Regions from separate parts of the Aliiglaciecola sp. genome, predicted to be linked through region 1. Evidence: predicted binding sites of a transcription regulator. Region 1 holds the regulator's gene; each other region holds the start of a gene.
What was found. The regulator sigma-54, encoded in region 1, starts transcription at its own class of promoters, with help from an activator protein. The targets are predictions, from matches to a motif close to GTTGGCACGNNNNTNGNNT.
Positions count from the first base shown of each region.

Region 2: fliE (flagellar hook-basal body complex protein FliE) is a predicted target of sigma-54. The motif match lies at 2,069-2,087, and genes of this name have one in related genera.
Region 3: ABJV04_RS11220 (S8 family peptidase) is a predicted target of sigma-54. The motif match lies at 1,902-1,920, and genes of this name have one in related genera.

Region 1 covers NZ_JBDWYG010000037.1:53,223-57,248, reverse strand. Annotated here, with positions in the region: gene ABJV04_RS08875 (HPr family phosphocarrier protein) at 1-62, opposite strand, end outside; gene rapZ (RNase adapter RapZ) at 59-904, opposite strand; gene ABJV04_RS08865 (PTS sugar transporter subunit IIA) at 901-1,347, opposite strand; gene hpf (ribosome hibernation promoting factor) at 1,366-1,653, opposite strand; gene ABJV04_RS08855 (RNA polymerase factor sigma-54) at 1,681-3,159, opposite strand; gene lptB (LPS export ABC transporter ATP-binding protein) at 3,221-3,946, opposite strand; gene lptA (lipopolysaccharide transport periplasmic protein LptA) at 3,946-4,026, opposite strand, start outside.
Region 2 covers NZ_JBDWYG010000062.1:7,938-11,963, forward strand. Annotated here, with positions in the region: gene ABJV04_RS16915 (ATP-binding protein) at 1-520, shown strand, start outside; gene ABJV04_RS16920 (sigma-54 dependent transcriptional regulator) at 517-1,860, shown strand; gene fliE (flagellar hook-basal body complex protein FliE) at 2,174-2,494, shown strand; gene fliF (flagellar basal-body MS-ring/collar protein FliF) at 2,514-4,026, shown strand, end outside.
Region 3 covers NZ_JBDWYG010000038.1:455,219-459,244, forward strand. Annotated here, with positions in the region: gene ABJV04_RS11210 (NAD-dependent succinate-semialdehyde dehydrogenase) at 1-794, opposite strand, end outside; gene ABJV04_RS11215 (hypothetical protein) at 999-1,553, opposite strand; gene ABJV04_RS11220 (S8 family peptidase) at 1,999-4,026, shown strand, end outside.

The DNA.
Region 1 (4,026 bases):
GCTGCTCGTGCATGTAAGCCAAGTTTATTAACTATAACTATTTGCTTTTCAAAGCGATTCATCGGTTTAATTCTCGGTGTCTAATTTGCACATCTGGGTGAGAGGCTGAGAATGTTTTTGCTAATGACTCAGCAACATAAACTGAGCGATGTTGTCCACCGGTACAGCCAATTGCAACTGTTACGTAACTTCGGTTATTTCTTTCTAGATGGGGAAGCCAAGTTGATATAAGGTTTTGAATTTGCCAAATAAATTTAGTCACTATGGGTTGTGAACCTAAAAATATTTCAACTGGTGAATCTAATCCACTTAGGTGTTTTAAGTCCGGCTCCCAGTGAGGGTTAGGCAAAAATCGCGCATCAAAAACATAGTCAGCATCTTTAGGTATGCCATATTTAAATCCAAAAGATTCAAATACTAAAACCAGTCTTGAGCTTTTCTTTCCTAGGATGCGCTCACGAACTAACTCTGCTAATTGATGAACCGAAAGCTTGTCAGTATCTAAATATAAATCAGCACGTTCTGCTATCGGAGCTAAAAGTTGACCTTCAGCCTGAATGGCATCGGAAAGCGATTTGTTTTGACGTGATAACGGGTGTAATCGACGAGTTTCGCTGAAGCGCTTAATTAGCATGTCATCACTGGCATCTAAATAAACAATGGTCATATCCCAGTTGGCAGGCAGGTAATCGAGGATTTCCACCAATTCACCAGACACTTTGGGAAGATTTCTTACATCAATACTTACCGCAACTTGGTCATACTCATCCATAACTGTATGAGTAAGGGTAGGCAGAAGGTTAACGGGGATATTATCAACACAATAATAGCCTAAATCTTCTAATGAGCGCAGTGCAATTGATTTTCCTGAACCGGAACGACCACTTATAATAATCAGCTTCATGCAACAATCGCCTCGTATAACTGTCCGTTGTCTTCAGCACAGCGAATGCGTTTAAGAACCTCTTTGTCACTTAACTTTGTGGCTATAGTGGCTAAGGTTTGCAGGTGTCCAGCGGCTTTATCTTCTGGTACTAAAATAGCGAAAAATATATCTACTGGACAATTATCGACTGCGTCAAAATTGATGGACGGATCACTGGTAATTAATATTGCGACTACGTCTTTTAACCCAGCTAATCTACCGTGGGGCAGCGCAATACCATTGCCGATTCCTGTACTACCCATTTTTTCGCGACTGACTAAACTATTCAAAATGGTAGTTTGATCAATACCGTCAATCTTTTCTGCCGCTATTAGGCTGATAGTTTCAAGAATTCGTTTTTTGCTTGTCCCCTGAACTGCACAACTTGTGCAGTCAGAGGAAAGGATGTCTTTAATTTCCATTAAATAATCTAATATATGTTAATGACGTTTAATCTTTTCCTTGTGCTTGATCACCTGTCGATCAAGCTTATCTATTAATCCGTCAATGGCTGCGTACATATCGTTATGTTCTGAGGTTGCAAAAACTTCGCCTCCGCTAAGATGAACTGTCGCTTCAGCTTTTTGATTAAGCTTTTCGACATTGAGAATGACATGGACATTGTTGATGTGATCAAAATGCCTTTCTAACTTTGTAAATTTAGTGTCTACATAATCTCGCAATGAATCTGTAATTTCTACATGATGGCCAGTAAGGTTAATTTGCATATTAGCGTATTCCTTCTGTTAACGAGCCTACAGCAGGCTCTTGCGTTGGTTAGACGGTGGGATCGATAAAGACTCCCGGTATTTTGCTATTGTTCTACGGGCAACCTGTATACCTTGGTCAGCCAATAGATCAGCAATCTTACTATCGCTAAGTGGCTTAGTTGGAAGCTCTGCAGCGACAAGTTTTTTAATTAGTGCGCGAATTGCCGTTGAAGAACACTCTCCGCCAGAGTCTGTGGCAACATGGCTGGAGAAAAAGTACTTCAGTTCGTAAATTCCTCTTGGTGTATGCATATATTTTTGTGTAGTAACACGGGAAATAGTTGATTCATGCATATCCACCATTTCTGCGACATCATTTAACACCATTGGTTTCATCATTTCCGGACCATGCTCGAAAAATCCGACTTGTTGCTGAACAATACAATTGGCTACTTTGAGCAATGTATCGTTTCGGCTTTCAAGGCTTTTAATAAACCACTTGGCTTCTTGCATATGTGAACGAATGAACTGACTGTCGCTGGTATTTTTAGCATTGCGGCTCATAGCTGCATATTGCTGATTAACATTTAGCTTAGGCAAACTGTCGGGATTTAACTCTACTTGCCAGCGGCCATTCTTTTTCATTACAGAAACATCAGGAATCACGTATTCGGATTCACCAATTATTAGGGCGCTGCCTGGGCGAGGGTTTAATGTTTGCAACAAACGCATTGCTTCGCGTAATTCGTCTTCTTTTAAACGAGTTTTGCGCATTAACGTGCGGTAATCTTTGCTACCTAAAAGGTCTGCATATTCACTAATTAATAATTTAGCTTCATTTAACCAAGGTGTATCTGGGGCAAATTGATTCATTTGTACCATCAAACACTCTTGAGGATTTCGAGAGCCAGAACCGATAGGATCGAACATTTGAATGCGTTTTAGAACACACTCAACTTCATCCAGTTCAACCTCTTCGTGATCGAGACTCGCGAGCACTTCTTCAGTACTAATGGTTAAATATCCAGATTCATCGATTGAGTCGATGATGGCAATGGCAATAGCGGTATCTACTTCGGAAAAGGGGGTTAAGCGCATTTGCCATAACAAATGATCTTGTATATTTTCGCTGGTTTCACCTTGGAAAATTTGATCATCATCACCACCGCTGCCACCACTAATTGATGCGGGTGCTGAAGATGCACTGATATATTCATCCCAAGTGCTATCTATGGGTAATTCGTCCGGAATATCTGCTTTTTCTAATGCCTCGTTTGTATCCATTGAGTCAGAACTGGCGGATACGGTTTCTTCCGTGAATTTATCATTACTATCTGCTAATGCGGAATCTCCTGTGGGGATGTCCGAACCATCCTCTACTTCTAAAAGCGGGTTGGATTCTAAAGCTTCTTGTATTTCCTGTTGTAAATCCAGCGTTGACAACTGCAATAGACGGATAGCCTGTTGCAATTGAGGCGTCATTGTTAGTTGCTGGCTGAATTTTAATTGTAACGAGGGTTTCATTTAGTTTTTATATTCTTACTTGTTTAGCCACAAAGCTTTGGTTAAAAACAACATACCTGTACTATAGCTTGAATTGCTCGCCAAGGTATACATCTCTGACTTGTTGATTATTTAAAACTTCTTCTGCAGTTCCAGAAGCTATCAATTCACCATGACTCACAATATACGCTTTTTCACACACGTCTAGGGTTTCACGTACATTATGGTCAGTTATTAATACTCCAATACCTCTATCGCGCAGGTGTTGAATTATTTTTTTTATATCATTTACAGAAATTGGATCGACACCTGCAAAAGGTTCATCTAATAAAATAAATTCGGGTGCGGCGGCCAAGGCCCGTGCTATTTCGACTCTTCTGCGTTCTCCGCCAGATAAACTCATTCCTAGGCTATTACGGATATGATTTATATTAAACTCGTCGAGTAATGCATCTGCTTGTTCTTCTCGTTGATCTGAGCTCAATTCTTTTCGGGTTTGTAGAATTGCCATGATATTTTGGTAAACAGTTAGTTTACGAAATATAGACGATTCTTGAGGAAGATACCCAATTCCTTTTCTAGCTCGAATGTGCATAGGCTGTAAAGTTAATGCTGTTTGATCAATATAAATATCGCCCTTATCTAAAGGTACAAGCCCTACAATCATATAAAAAGTCGTTGTTTTGCCTGCACCATTGGGGCCCAACAAACCAACAATCTGCCCTGTAGACACTTCTAAACTAACATCTCGAACTACTTGTCGAGATTTGTATGATTTAGCTAGGTTAGTCGCTTTTAACGTTGCCATTAAGGTTGCTCGTCCTGCTGCTTGTCAGTGCCTTGATGTTCTATATCATTCGATTTTTCGTCTGCATCTTCTTCCTGACG
Region 2 (4,026 bases), on a different contig from region 1:
CATGTTGTTGTTTGCTAAAAGTGGTGAAGAGCAAGTGGTACAAAATATCTCTGTTACAGAGCTAATATCAGAATTATTGGTTTCCTCAGAGAATATGGTTCAACAAGCTAACGCCCAGTTAATCGTCAAAGATATTGACCCGCAATTAACAATATTAGGCAATAAACCCGCGCTTTTGGGGGCACTGCAAAATATTATTCACAATGCGATTCAAGTTCAGCCTGAAGATTGCCAAATAACTATTAGTTGTTTAAACGACAGTCAACAGGTGAGCTTGCACATACAAGATAACGGCCCAGGCGTTGATACACAGTGTCTAAATCGCATTTTTGAGCCTTTTTATACCTCAAAAAGTCATGGTACAGGCTTAGGACTTTCAGTAGTCGCAACTGTGGCTAAGTCCCATGGTGGCTCGGTTACTGTGTCAAATATGCCAGGCGCAGGAGCGTGTTTTAGCCTCATGTTACCTATCATTAATTCAAGTCAAACAACTAAACAGGCTTTGGGAGAGAAATCGTGAGTCAAACCAGCATATTAATTGTAGAAGATGATGCCGGGTTAAGAGAGGCATTAGTCGATACCCTATTACTTGGTGGTTACGAGGTTATAGAGGCAAGCTCGGCTGAACAAGCGATGGTCAAGCTAAGTTCACATAAAGTCGACTTGGTCGTAAGTGATATTCAAATGGGCGAAATGAGTGGCCTAACATTATTGCGCAGTATTAAAAATAAATACCCTAACTTACCGACTTTATTGATGACGGCTTATGCAACAATTGATGATGCAGTGCAAGCAATGCGTGATGGCGCAACTGATTATTTATCAAAACCATTTAGTCCCGAAGTACTGCTAAATTTAGTTGGACGTTATGCTCCAGCTCAACAAGTTGAATCTCGCAATCCTATTGCTGCCGACCCAACTAGTATTAACTTGCTTAATTTAGCTAAGAAAGTTGCTACCTCGGATGCAACCGTAATGGTTTTAGGACCTAGTGGTTCGGGTAAGGAAGTGTTAGCGCGATATATTCACGATCAGTCTAGCCGCAAAGATCAGCCATTTGTTGCCATTAATTGTGCTGCTATTCCTGAGAATATGTTAGAGGCAACTTTGTTCGGCTATGAAAAAGGCGCGTTTACCGGTGCATTGCAAGCCTCTCCGGGTAAGTTTGAATTGGCCCAAGGTGGCAGTATTTTATTAGATGAAATTACTGAAATGGATTTAGCACTGCAGGCAAAACTATTGCGTGTATTGCAAGAAAAAGAAGTGGAAAGATTAGGTGGCCGCAAAACTATCGCATTAGATGTGCGAGTGATTGCCACTAGTAACCGTGATTTAAAACAAGTTGTCAGTGATGGTAAATTCAGAGAGGATTTATACTACAGATTAAATGTTTTCCCATTAATGTGGCATCCATTGGATAAGCGAGCAGGGGACATAGTACCCCTAGCAGAACACATGATAGAAAGACATTACAACGGTAATCAGCCTGCTCCGAGCTTAACCGCTTCAGCTAGAAGTAAGTTAATGCAGCATGTTTGGCCGGGTAATGTACGAGAGTTGGAAAACGTGATCCAACGCGCGTTAATTTTATCTGATGGTGAAACGATTGATGCCAATGATTTGATGATCGAAATTGAGACTGGCCAAACTATGGTGGCTGAACAAGGAAATCAAGCCGAGGTGGATGATAGTAAATTAGGCAGCGAATTACGTCATCAAGAACATCAAATCATTCTAGACACTTTGCAGTCGTGCAACGGTCGACGTAAAGATGTAGCAGAGCGATTGGGCATTAGTCCTCGTACCTTGAGATACAAACTAGCTCGTATGCGCGAAGTGGGGATCGAACTACCTGCTTAGTGATTTAATACCCAAAAAATAGCCGTTAACCAACGGCTATTTTTTTAGTTTTTCTGATGAGTTCATACCTCTTCTAATCCTCCTGTTAACTTACTCCGGTAAATCTCAAAGCTCTACTCAGCTTAGCCAAGCTTAAGTCGTGGGGAAACTGCACTCCGTCAATAAAATGACAAACATCATAACTTATTGATATTTATAGATATAAAAGGTTGGCATTGAGTTTGCTTAGTCAAGCTATAGCTGTAAAAAATTCATGCTTTGCCATTTTTTTTGACATTCGCAAAGCCTATTGATTTGACCACCGGAGCGACACATGGAAATCAAAGCACAATCTTTATATCAAGAAATGCAGGCAATGGCGTCCAATGCACAAATGGACGTTGCGCAGCTACCTGGCACCAATCCTTCTTCACACAACTTTGCCGAAATGTTAGGTCAGGCGATAAACACTGTGAACGATATGCAGCTCGATGCAAAAAACAAACAGATCGCATTTGAGATGGGTGATCCTAATATGAGCCTTGCAGATGTGATGTTGACTAAAGAGAAGTCAGGCATTGCTTTTGAAGCTACCGTGCAGGTACGCAACAAAGTGCTAGAAGCTTATAAACAAATCATGAACATGCCCGTTTAACTTAGCAAGAGGATAACTCGTGGCCGAGGCAACTAGCACTGAGCTTGCACTTAGTGACAATGACAATTATTCAGATTCCACAGAATTAGAGCATAAATCTGGTTTTATGGACGCATTGGGCAATGTAGACATTATGCGTCAAGTGACCATAGTGATTGCGCTAGTGATCTGTATCGCTATTGCGATTTTTATCGTGATTTGGGCACAAGAACCTACTTACCGTCCTTTGGGGAAAATGGAAACCCAAGAACTTATTGAAACCCTCGATTACCTTGATCAGAATTACCCCGACTACATACTTGAAGGTAACGTTGTCAAAGTATTGGAAAGCGACTACAAAGCGATCAAATTAAATATGACTCGCCAAGGTCTCTCTTCTTCCTCTGAAAACACCGGTGCTGAAATCATCATGCAAGATATGGGGTTTGGGGTTTCACAACGAGTTGAAAAAGAGCGTTTAAAGCACGCAAGGGAACAGCAAATTGCGCGCACCATTGAAGAAATAAATGGCGTTAAACGAGCTAAAGTACTCCTTGCTTTACCGGTCGAAAATGTTTTTGCACGAAGAGAGAAAAAAGCCAGTGCCACTGTCGTTGTTACCTCTGGGCGTGGCTCTAGTTTGTCTAATGAAGAAGTGGATGCCATTATCGATATCGTCGGCTCAGCGGTGCAAGGCATGGAACCAAGTCGAGTTACAGTAACAGATAGTAATGGCCGTTTACTTAATTCAGGCTCTCAAGATGCAGCTTCAGCTCGTTCTAGAAAAGAATATGAATTAGAAAAACAACGGGAAAATGCGTACTTAGAAAAGATTGATTCGATCTTGATACCCGTTTTAGGGCTCGGTAATTACACCGCTCAAGCGGATGTAACAATGGACTTTACCGCTGTTGAACAAACCCAGCGCCGTTACAACCCAGATTTGCCGGCTATACGCAGTGAGATGTTGGTGGAGGAAAATAGTGTAGGTGGCGCAATTGCTGGTATTCCAGGTGCCCTAACCAATCAACCCCCGTTAGACTCTAACATTCCGGAAAATGCCACCGGTAGCAACTCACAAACAACCTTACCCGGTAGAAATTCAAAAGAAGAAACCCGCAATTACGAGTTAGATACTACAATTAGTCATACTAAACAGCAGACGGGCTTTATTAAACGATTGAGTGTGTCTGTTGCTGTCGATTATGTGAACCAAGTGGCGGAAGATGGCACACAGTCTTCTTCACCAAGGGAGCAACAAGAGCTGCTTAATATTCGTCGTTTACTGCAAGGTGGAATAGGGTTTGATGTTACCCGAGGAGATTCCTTAGAAGTGGTAAGTATTCCATTTAGTCGTGACAATGATTTTGTACCTGTTGAAGTCCCTTATTATAAAGAAGAATGGTTTGCACAAACGGTAAAAGTAGCGGCTGGCGCCCTTATTATTATCGTACTAATATTTGCTTTAGTTAAACCTATGTTGAGTCGACTAATTAATCCTCAAGATACCACTGAAAGCGACGACTTTGATGTTGATAGCGCATTGGACTTAG
Region 3 (4,026 bases), on a different contig from region 1:
AAAACAATAAAAGGTGCATTACCACCTAATTCCATTGAAACTCGTTTTACGGTAGTTGCGCATTGGGCAATAAGCTTTTTACCTACGCCGGTAGAGCCTGTAAAAGTAAATTTAGCAATATGAGGGTGTTGAGTTAAAACCGAACCAAGACCTTGCGAGTCTTTACCGACCACCACATTGAAGACACCTGCGGGAATACCTGCTCGTTCAGCAAGCTCAGCCATTGCTAGTGCTGATAAAGGTGTTTGTGTTGCCGGTCTAACTACAAAAGTACAACCCGCAGCTAAGGCCGCTGCCGCTTTACGAGAAATCATCGCATTTGGGAAATTCCATGGGGTAATAGCACTAACGACTCCAATGGGTTGTTTAAGTACAATGATCTGCTTATCGTTACTTGGAGGCGGGATCACATCACCGTAGATACGTTTGCCTTCTTCTGCAAACCATTCAATAAAAGATGCTCCATAGGCAATTTCGCCCTTAGCTTCTGCAAAACTTTTTCCTTGCTCTAAGGTTAGAATCTGGGCTAAATCGTCTTGGTGTTGCATCATTAACTGAAAAAGATTACGCAATAAATTCGCTCTTTGCTGGGCGCTTTGAGCTGACCATTGTGATAAAGCAGCATGTGCCGCTTCAACGGCTTGTTCGGCGTCTGCGACATCCGCATCGCCGATAGAGACTAACACCTGCCCGTTGGCCGGGTTCAGAACAGAAAGCTGTTTGTCGATTGCTAACCAACGACCATTAACATATGAAGAGGTTTTTAGTAGGGTCGGGTCTTTTAAGTTTAGCATGATGAACTCCATGGAGTAGTTTTCGCTGCTGAAGCGAAATTGAATAATTCTTTAAATATTAAACGTTAAACCTTTGGGTTTAAACATATAAAATACTATGTGCTAGAACCATTTAATTTATTTGGCGCTAATTAAATTGCATATACTGTTAATCAAGTGACAAGCCTATTTTTGCCTATATAGATGTTTACATATCTGTTTAATTTACTGCGTATGGCTTTTATCGAAGATATTCATCCTCACAGTACAATTGTCGTTGTGTAAGTAACTATCAATATCCGCGTCAAAACAATCAGTCAGATCTTCGTCATCATTTACCCCATCCGCTTTTGCAAAATGTGCTGTACCGTCATCTTCCAAAATTAATAAATCGGTTAAATAGTAGTCGGATAAAACAGCTATTGCCTTTGGCCGTTGTTCACTTTGCAAAAAAGCGCTGGTCTCGTAAACCAGAAAATAAGGGTGTCCTTCTTCTGCAAAACCCATCACAGAATACTTCCCGTGTTGTGAAAACCCCCAAAACCAACTGACAGCAACATCTCCTTTTATTACTTCTAAAAACACAGGAAAGCGGTCTTTATCGCGTTTATACAAAACAAGATCATTCACAGGAAAGTGTTCAGAATGGGTCGACATTACACAAATTTCTGTCTTTTTCTGAGGATGGTTTTGACACTTCAACGTCAAAGGGTCAGAGCCTGCGAACCCATCATTACAAGTAAGCAGGGCGATAATGAAAAAGCAGCAACGTTTTAGCATAGGTATCTTTAGTCCGAATCTCTATGTAATGGGATTAGTTAAGTAAATGATTTTATCCAATAATAATCAATAGATAACAAATAGTAACTGACACAAATCTAGGCTTTTTGAATAGCAGTTAATAACTTAACACTAGCCTCAAGCCGCCCAAGGCCCATCTCAACTAGCTAATATTGGAACTCATCTTTGTTGGTTAAACCTGAACGATAAATTCAAATAAAATTAAATTGAAAAATATGAATGAAAATATTGATTTGTGACTTCGTTTTTTACACTCGTTATTTTCCTTTTGATTGCATTCATTTTTTTCACATTAGACTAAAGGCTAATGGATTCGGTGTTTTGTGTGTTGGCATGAGGATTGCTATGAAGGGGTTAGATGAGGGAGTCTGCATCCGATGTTCTACAAAATTTGATGCAAGGACATAAAAAAGAGATAAATAACATGAAACTAAACAAAAGAAGTACTTTCGCAGTTTTAGTCAGTGGTTTGTTAAGCTGCTCAGCAATGAATGCGAGTGCGGCTAGTAGTAGCCTTTTAGGGTTAGATCTTAATAGCGTGGCTGATTTAACGAACGTTTCAAATCTGACAACATCTTTGGGATTGCCTGAATTACCTGTCGTTGACAGTATCTTATCAATGGATAATGAAATTTTAATTCAAGGTGGAGATATTGCAGTAATTAACGACTTAGTTAACTTAGTGGGTGGGTTAGTTACTCACGAGTTGCCTTTAGTCGGTGGAATCGGCGTGCGGGTTTCAGATCTGCAATTGGAATTACTCAAAAGCTTTCCCGCTTTGATAACGATTACTGAAAACCAACCACTGTTCACTGCAGGTGCTCTTGATAATTGTCAGGTTTACGGAAGTCATGTTGTTGACTTAGAAAGAAGAAAGGTTAGTTGGAATCTTTACAACGCCCGTGACATGAAAACCAATGTAGATGAAATGAAGTTTACCTGGCCGTCGAGTTTAGGCAATGTAACGTCGGTTAAATTTAATGGTTCCACTGTATTTTGGAGTTTGTTTGGTTCACAAAGAGGTGAATTGACACTGGATTCTTCTTGGTTGAGTCGTTATGCAAAAATGAATGCCTATGATGATGCTAAAGTTGAATTAACTTTTTCCCGAAGTGGCGCTGAAAACTATCAGCAAAATGACTTCTCGATGAATGTTTCCTTTACTCAAAATTGCAGTCGAGAGTTGGTTAAAGGTTATGATACCCAAGCCAATGAAGGGGATAGTAATAGTTATTACGTCAATACTATAGGTGCGGATGAGCTACATGATAATGGTATTACCGGTAAAGATATCACGGTAGCCGTTATTGATAGTGGAGCTTGGGCAGGTCATAAAGCGTTAAAAAATGACACTAACAATAATCCTCGAATTACAGCTGCATTTGACGCAATTGAAAACCAAGAAATACAAGCACAAGATATGACTGACGAAAATAGTCATGGTACTCATATCTCAGGCATTATTGCTAACAGTGACCGTGCAGTGGTTGACGGACAAATGCGCAGCTATTACCAAGGTGTAGCTCCTGATGCTAATTTAGTGGTAATTAAAGCCTTTTACGAAGATGGTCACAGTACTTATTTGGATGCACTTCGTGCTATTCAATATGTTTCCGACCACCATGAAGAATTAAATATTCGTGTTGTAAACTTGTCTTTTGGTGCGCCACCTCGCTCGAATTACTGGGCAGACCCAATTAACCAAGCCATCATGAAATTATGGGAAAAAGACATTGTTGTTGTTACCTCAGCTGGTAATACTGGACCTGCGGCGATGACTATTGGTGTGCCTGCTAATGTTCCTTATGTAATTAGTGTTGGTGCGATAACGGATAATTACACTCAAGATAACCCTAACGATGATGAGTTGCTTTCATTCTCTTCACAAGGCCCGACTCATGAAGCTTTTGTTAAGCCAGATTTAGTTGCTCCTGGCGGTCATATATTCAGCTTAGCGAATGAAGACATGTATATGCCTAACAAGTTTCCACAATATATGGTTGGAAATGATCGATTTATCATGTCTGGTACTTCGCAAGCGTCAGGTGTGGTAAGTGGAATTGTCGCGTTAATGTTACAAAATGATCCCAGCTTGAGCGCTAACGATGTGAAGTGTCGTTTGATGAGTAGCACTACAATGGCTCAACTATCAAATGGCAAACTTGCTTACAGTCCTTTCCAACAAGGCTCTGGTAGTGTTAATGCCGTTAAAGCAGTCGAATCAACCGCTACAGGTTGTGCCAACAATGGTATGGATATCGCTGCAGACTTAAGTGGTGAGCAACATTACATGGGCGCAGCTCGAAAAGACGATAACGGCAACTATTACATCGAAGGGTTTGAGTTTGAGCTTTGGGAAGAAGCGTTTATTTGGGAAGAGGCCTTCATTTGGGAAGAAGCGTTTATCTGGGAAGAGGCCTTCATCTGGGAAGAAGCGTTTATCTGGGAAGAA